2 regions of the Pseudoalteromonas sp. MMG012 genome follow, and region 1 is predicted to be linked to the other one. Evidence: riboswitches for the same ligand, from Rfam matches in the RefSeq annotation. Region 1 holds a riboswitch; the other holds the start of a gene.
What was found. A riboswitch is a leader RNA that binds a small molecule or an ion and turns the genes downstream of it on or off. The one in region 1 is predicted to bind cobalamin.
Positions count from the first base shown of each region.

Region 2: it holds a riboswitch for cobalamin, as region 1 does, so the genes downstream of both, J8L97_RS04560 (TonB-dependent siderophore receptor) here and J8L97_RS00700 (ABC transporter ATP-binding protein) in region 1, are expected to answer to the same signal.

Region 1 covers NZ_JAGJEF010000001.1:147,843-151,260, reverse strand. The annotation lists gene cobT (nicotinate-nucleotide--dimethylbenzimidazole phosphoribosyltransferase) at 1-408, opposite strand, end outside; gene J8L97_RS00705 (iron ABC transporter permease) at 442-1,431, opposite strand; gene J8L97_RS00700 (ABC transporter ATP-binding protein) at 1,428-2,243, opposite strand; cobalamin riboswitch at 2,392-2,524, opposite strand; gene J8L97_RS00695 (histidine phosphatase family protein) at 2,530-3,129, opposite strand; gene nqrM ((Na+)-NQR maturation NqrM) at 3,225-3,418, opposite strand, start outside.
Region 2 covers NZ_JAGJEF010000008.1:75,234-78,651, forward strand. The annotation lists gene J8L97_RS04560 (TonB-dependent siderophore receptor) at 1-1,474, opposite strand, end outside; cobalamin riboswitch at 1,562-1,732, opposite strand; gene msrA (peptide-methionine (S)-S-oxide reductase MsrA) at 1,927-2,457, opposite strand; gene J8L97_RS04570 (efflux RND transporter permease subunit) at 2,450-3,418, opposite strand, start outside.

The sequences.
Region 1 (3,418 bases):
TTGAGTTATATTGCCCAATCGTTGAGAAATCACCCCTAAATCAGCTTCTGGTACATTCAAAATACCACAATCTACAACACTTAATTGCCAACCAAATTGGCGGCACAAAACGTTAATCGCCGCGCCACCGGCTGCAAAATTAGCCACCATTTGCCCCGTCACCTCACTCGGTGCTATCGATACGCCTTGTGAGGCAATACCATGATCCCCTGCAAATACGATTAACTGGGGTGCTATAACAACCCATTTTTTTGATAAAAACTCAGAATCTGATGTGTGTTGAGAAAAAATACTCACCAACTGAAAAGCAACACACTCTAACTGCCCTAATGCGCCGAGTGGTTTGGTTTTTAAATCAATCTTTTGTTTTATTTGTGCTGAAAATTTATTATCTAATGGCTTTACCATATGTTTATTCTCATTATGTATTTCACAACCCAACTAGGCTGACCGCTTTCGAAACATCAGCAGACCTAAGAAAAAGACACTGCCAATTGCTGAAGTGATCACGCCAATCGGTAACTCTTGATTTTCTAATGCGACCCGTGCAATAACGTCAACCCAAATCATTAACAACCCACCACTCAACGCTGTTGCGAACAGCCCTAAAGTTGTCGCTTGAGACACAAAAAAACGTACAATATGTGGGATCATCAATCCTACAAACCCGACGCCACCACACATTGCGACTAACACAGCCGTTAACAACGAACTCAACAGCAACATACCTAAACGTAGCTTTTCAACGCTCACACCTAGAGTCGTAGCACTTTCATCACCCAGTAAAAGGGCATTGATTGAACGGCGTAACAGCAGCATCACCAACATGCAAGCACAGACCACAAAAGAGGGTAACCATAGCCACTGCCAATCGGCTCTGCTAAAACTGCCTAAGTTCCAAAATAAAATAGCGCTGATCGCCTGAGGATCGCTCCAATACAATAATAAACTTGTAAACGCACTGAATAGGAAGGACAACGCAACCCCAGCCAATAACATCGCCTCTACTTGAGCAGAGCCTCGCCCTTTTGCAATCAACAACAAGAGCGTCATGGCCAACAAGCTACCGGCAAACGCTGCCCCTGAAAGCGCAAGACCAGCTTGAATGCCTGTCAGTGCGAACAGTAATACAACCCCAAAAGATGCGCCAGATGAAATACCAAAAAGATAAGGATCAGCCAAAGGGTTACGAGTCACCGTCTGTAAAATGAGTCCAGCCAATGCTAAGCCACTACCTGCAATAAATGCGAGAATAACGCGTGGCAAACGTAGCTCAACCACAATTTTTTGTGAGAAGTCATTTGCTTGATATTGCCACAGTGCATTAAAGACATGCTCCCCCGTAATATCAATTGCTCCCAACTTCAACGCCATAAAAAAACTGAATACACAACCAAAGAACAGTACACATATTGTAACGATACGCTTCATAATGCATATCCGTAATGATACCGAATATGTGGGACTTGCTCGATGCCTTCATAAGGGCATGAAACAGAACTTACCGATGCACATACGCCATAAACATCCGCCAACAATTGTGCATTGAACACGTCAAGTGGTTTTCCATGTGCAACTAAAGCACCTTCCTTTAAAACGAGTATTTCATCGCACAATGCACCAGCAAGATTTAAGTCATGAAAAGAAGCGAGTACTGTGATGTTGAGTGATTTAGCAAGCTCCATTATTTGAATTTGATACTTCACATCAAGGTGGCTCGTTGGCTCATCCATAATCAAAAACACAGGCTGCTGTACTATCGCTCGCGCAATTAATACCCGTTGCTTTTCACCACCGGAAAGATAAGAAAATGGCTGGCGAGTTTTATCACTGAGACCTACTTTATCGATAGCACTGGCTACAGCTAATTTATCTTGTAAACTCACAGCACTAAATAATGACTTGTGAGGTAATACCCCCATTGCCACTACATCAAAAACACTCAAATTAAATTGGTCTGGGATCTCTTGTAACACCACTGCGACTTGCCTTGCGTAGTCTTGTCTTGAGTAATGGCATAAAGGCTTGCCTAAAAAGACAATTTCTCCCGTCGTTGGGGTTGTATATCGATATAGGCTTCGTAACAACGAAGATTTTCCAGCTCCATTAGGGCCAATTAAGCCAACAAACTTGCCTGTATCAATCGAGAAGTTAATATCACTGAGTATCTGATTATCATCAATTTTCAGCGCAAGATCACGTACTTCAATAACTTTCGTTTGGCACTTTTTAGCGTCTTCCACAGTGCCCCTTTAGCATCAGTTAAGCTTTAACAAGCGATTGAATAAATCAGCAGTGTACGCGTTATATCAAGGTGAGCAATATAAAAGACAACCCATCATATCATTTGAAATATGGGTATTATGAAGCATATTGAACAACTCAGAGTACGCCCGCTCATGAGAAAGTTGTTGGTCTTGGTATCTGACTTTCGTACTCACAGTACTTTACAGTTGCGGGGACAGTTGAACATTTGCAGTTCATTCCCAAGAAATACCAACAAACAACCGTATTATGCTGTCTAGACGTCTAAAATACAACTTTAGGCCAAGCGACACCTTGTTCATCATAGTACACCTGCACTTTTATTACGCTAGCATACCCAACATCAAAAATACTAAGCTGTTTCACGCTATTACTAGGAAACTGCAGAATCATAGCCAACAACTGTTTAATAACACCTGCGTGGGTTATTACCAAGCTACACTCATCGTTTGGGATCGCTAGCTGTGATTGCCACCAAGTTTGAACTCGTAAATGAAAATTCGTCATAGACTCTGCATCTTGTGGCGTATGTGACCAAGGATCAGCCCAAAAATCACCGATGCTCGGTTTATCAGTATTGCACCATAACCACTCAAAAGGCTTGCCATCCCACAGGCCAAAGTCCATTTCTTGCAAATCATCAACTATCTCAACAGATAATTGCCTTTGTTCGCTAATTTTTGTCGCAAACTTACTGCATCTAACTAGTGGGGAGCTGAAGATTTGCGTTACTGCGGTAATACCTTTCATTACATCTTCTAGTTGCTGCCAACCGAGAGGACTGAGATTTATATCAGAACGGCCACATAATATACCTTGCTCGACGATTTCACCATGACGCAAAAAATACCATGTGCTCTGCATAACCCCTCCTCCCAAAATTCAGATACAAAAATGCGAGCCTATAGCTCGCATTAAAATTAGCAACAACCTGCTACTAACGTCATTTTATTAGCATATTATAAAATTTGGTTTTCTTTCCAAATTTGCTCTTTAGCTAAGCGCTTTTTGCGTCGATCACATGGATCATCGCAGTCACATGCTTTATCAATACCAACAGAACCAAGGCCACCACAACTACTTGCCATAGATTTCTTCTGAACAATCACACCGATTGCCATTGCCGTAACAATTAAAATCAGTAAACCAAATG
Region 2 (3,418 bases), on a different contig from region 1:
TATAACTAGAAGCATTAAGCACCAGAGTTTTACCCTTATATGCAAAGTTGATAGCCCTTGTTTTAGAGCGCTCAGGTAATAAGTTTGCGTTACCTTTAAAAGCACCACGATTACCATAAAGTTCAAACAATGTTGGGGTTCTGACACCTTTAGAGAAAACGAATTCAGCAACAACTTCGTGCCATTGATAGGTAGCTCCTAACTCATGTGTATCGAACTGGTCGTTAGCATATAGCGTTTGCGCTGTTGTACTTTTGAGAGGCTCATTACTCGATTTGTTGTGTAGCTTGTTGTACAACCCATATATATTAATAGGTAGTGTATTTCCTTGCCACTCGATACGTGTGCCGTAGCTTGTTTGCTGCAATTGCGCTTTGATATCGCATTCGCTGATGCCATTACATGGATTTGCTTGATCATTTATGAATTGTTCGGACTGAAAGGCGTGGTCGGTGAGGGTAATAAAAGGTGTAAATGTATAACTGTCCCAGATAACCGTTGGCTTTACGCTCACATGTTTTTTATCAGAGTTATAATGATAACTTTGCTCTGAAACTCCGTTGGGGGCGTCTAAATAAATTTCACTCTTATCTTGATAATAGCTATCCAGCTCAATGCTGGGTACATAAGCATGTATATCATGCAACGTATGCAAATAGCCGAGACGCCATGTTTTAGTGGCTAAATTGGATGTGGTTTCAGGGGAGTTATTTCTATAATTCGGTAACTCTTTCGTTTGATCTGAATATTGCCCGTGAATTCTAACTCTGTTGTTTTCAAATTTTATATTATCATTGATATAGAGTGTATTTTTACTGTAGCCATTGTTAAGCAATGCCTGCTTTTCAGAAATAGAAGGGTTGTTAAACGTTTGAGGCACTAAGTATTGGTAATTATTATTGGTATTTAGCGTTTGTGCGCCGAGCGTTAAAGTATGCTGGTCAAAAATCGTATTGACCGTAGCATTTAATTCGGTATGACCAAAAGATCCGACGACGGCTGATAGCTTTTTTTGTGAGCTATCTGGATTGTACGTATTGATCCTTACAACACCGCCAATGGGAGTAGCCCCAGTCCCAATGGCTTGGCTTTTACTTATTTCTATGCTCTGAATTTGCTCTGTTGGGATTTGATTTAAATCGAATCCACCAAATTGACTGTCGTTGACGAGCTGCCCATCAATATAAAATTGTACTTGCTTACTATTTGAACCTCGGATAGAAATTGCAACTGGGTTACCGAGTCCACTGATTTGGCGTATTTGAATACCATTTATAGAGCTTAGAATATCGGACAAGGTTTGAGCACTATTAATAAACTCATGACGCTGGAAAATTTTATAAGAGGGTGAATAGCTGCCTGTATGTTCAACTTCTAAAATTTCTATGTTGGTGCTGTCACTGGGCGCGACCTCTTTGCTTGATACTGTGGGTATGACCAATAAAGCGAACACAAAAAACATAAATAGTTGCATAAGTATCTCATTATTAGGGGAGCAATGAGAAATACAGTCATGCTAAAGCATCACGATATATCCCATATTGCCCACCGCAATATTATAAACTGGATTTTATAGTGAGGCCGGTCTCCGGACTTTGGTGAACATGTTTGCTCAGCCATTACCGTTGCGGGGGCAGTATTAGACTATTTAACCAAGGTGGTTACGGCACTAATTTCCCGATTATCTTTATCCGATACAAGAGGATTAAGCACCTCACTATTTTGACGCGTAGTCTGAGGTCTTTATAGGTAAATGTCAAAGTCTATACGGTGTCTTGATAATTGTGTTATGTCGATTTCTAAATTATATTTGATGGCGATAAAAGAGGGTGAATGATTTTTGTTTATTAAAAATCAAGGTGTTATGGTTTTTTGGGATGTTCGAAAGCAAGCTTTCTATGGCATCCCATTCATTAGACGGGAGTTTTAATCTATGTTATTCACAAATCGTTGTTCAAACTTTGCTATTTTTGGCGCAATTAACATACTGCAATACCCCTGATTAGGGTTCTCATTAAAATAGTCTTGATGGTAGTCTTCTGCCGCGTAGAATGTTTGTGCTTCGCTGACTTCGGTAACAATAGGTGCTGATATTTGTTGCTGAATGTTTGTGATCGTATCACTGATTGTGCGATGCTGATATTCATCGTGATAATAAATCACACTTCTATATTGTGTACCAATGTCATTACCTTGGCGATTTAACTGGGTTGGATCATGTAACGTAAAGAACATAGCCAGTAAAGTGTCGTAATTAACCATGGTGCTGTCAAAGCTTACTTCCACTACCTCTGCGTGGCCGCTATCACCTTGGCAAATAGCTTTATAAGTTGGCTCTGGTGTGTGTCCACCTGTATAGCCTGAGCGAACCGATGTAACTCCTCTAACGCGACGAAATGCAGCATCAATACACCAAAAGCAGCCGCCACCAAAAGTGGCTTTTTTTATACTAGTCATGTTCAACCTTTTTTATAGCTGTAGCCTGTTGCTCTAATTGTAGCGCTAAAAACTCTGGTGATTGTGTGTTTTTAGACAATAAGTTATACGCACAAGGGATCACAAATAAAGTGAGTAATGTGGATACACTCACCCCAGCAAAAACCACGACACCAATCACCATTCGACTCTCAGAACCGGGGCCAACAGCCATAACGAGTGGAATTGCGCTCATTACAGTCGTAAGTGAAGTCATAATGATAGGCCTTAAGCGCTGGACCGATGCCGTTACGATGGCTTGTTCAAATGCGATACCTTTGTCACGCAGTTGATTGGCAAATTCAACAATCAGAATACCGTTTTTGGCACTCAAACCAATTAACATGACGATACCAATTTGGCTATATATATTGAGCGAGCTATCGGTTAGGTAAAGTCCGTACATCGCACCAACGAGGCCAAGTGGCACAGTTAACATAATTACTAGTGGGTGAATAAAGCTTTCGAATTGTGCTGCGAGCACTAAAAAAGTCACGGTTAGTGCTAAGATAAAGACGTAAGTCATGGCTGATTCACCTTCATAAAACAGTTGTGATTCACCTTTGTAGTCTATTGCACCATCAATATTATTCTCTTCAGCTGCAACAGTGTTTAAGAAGTCCAGAGCTTCAGCCAACGTATAGCCATTCGCTAAGTTTGCCGTGATCGTTATAGCACGCATTCTGTTGTATCTATTTAGACGTGACGCGGTGGCCGCTTCATTGATGCTGATCAAGCTGTCAAGAGGGATCAGTTCATCAGTACGTGATTTGACAAAAATATTTGCGATATCATTGGGACCGCCAAAGTCAGCTTTTGTGCCTTTTAGTATGACATCATACTCTTCACCCCGATCGATAAAGGTGGTGACTCTGCGTTGCCCCAACATTGTTTCAAGCGTATTACCTATATCACTGATAGACACACCTAAATCAGCCGCTTT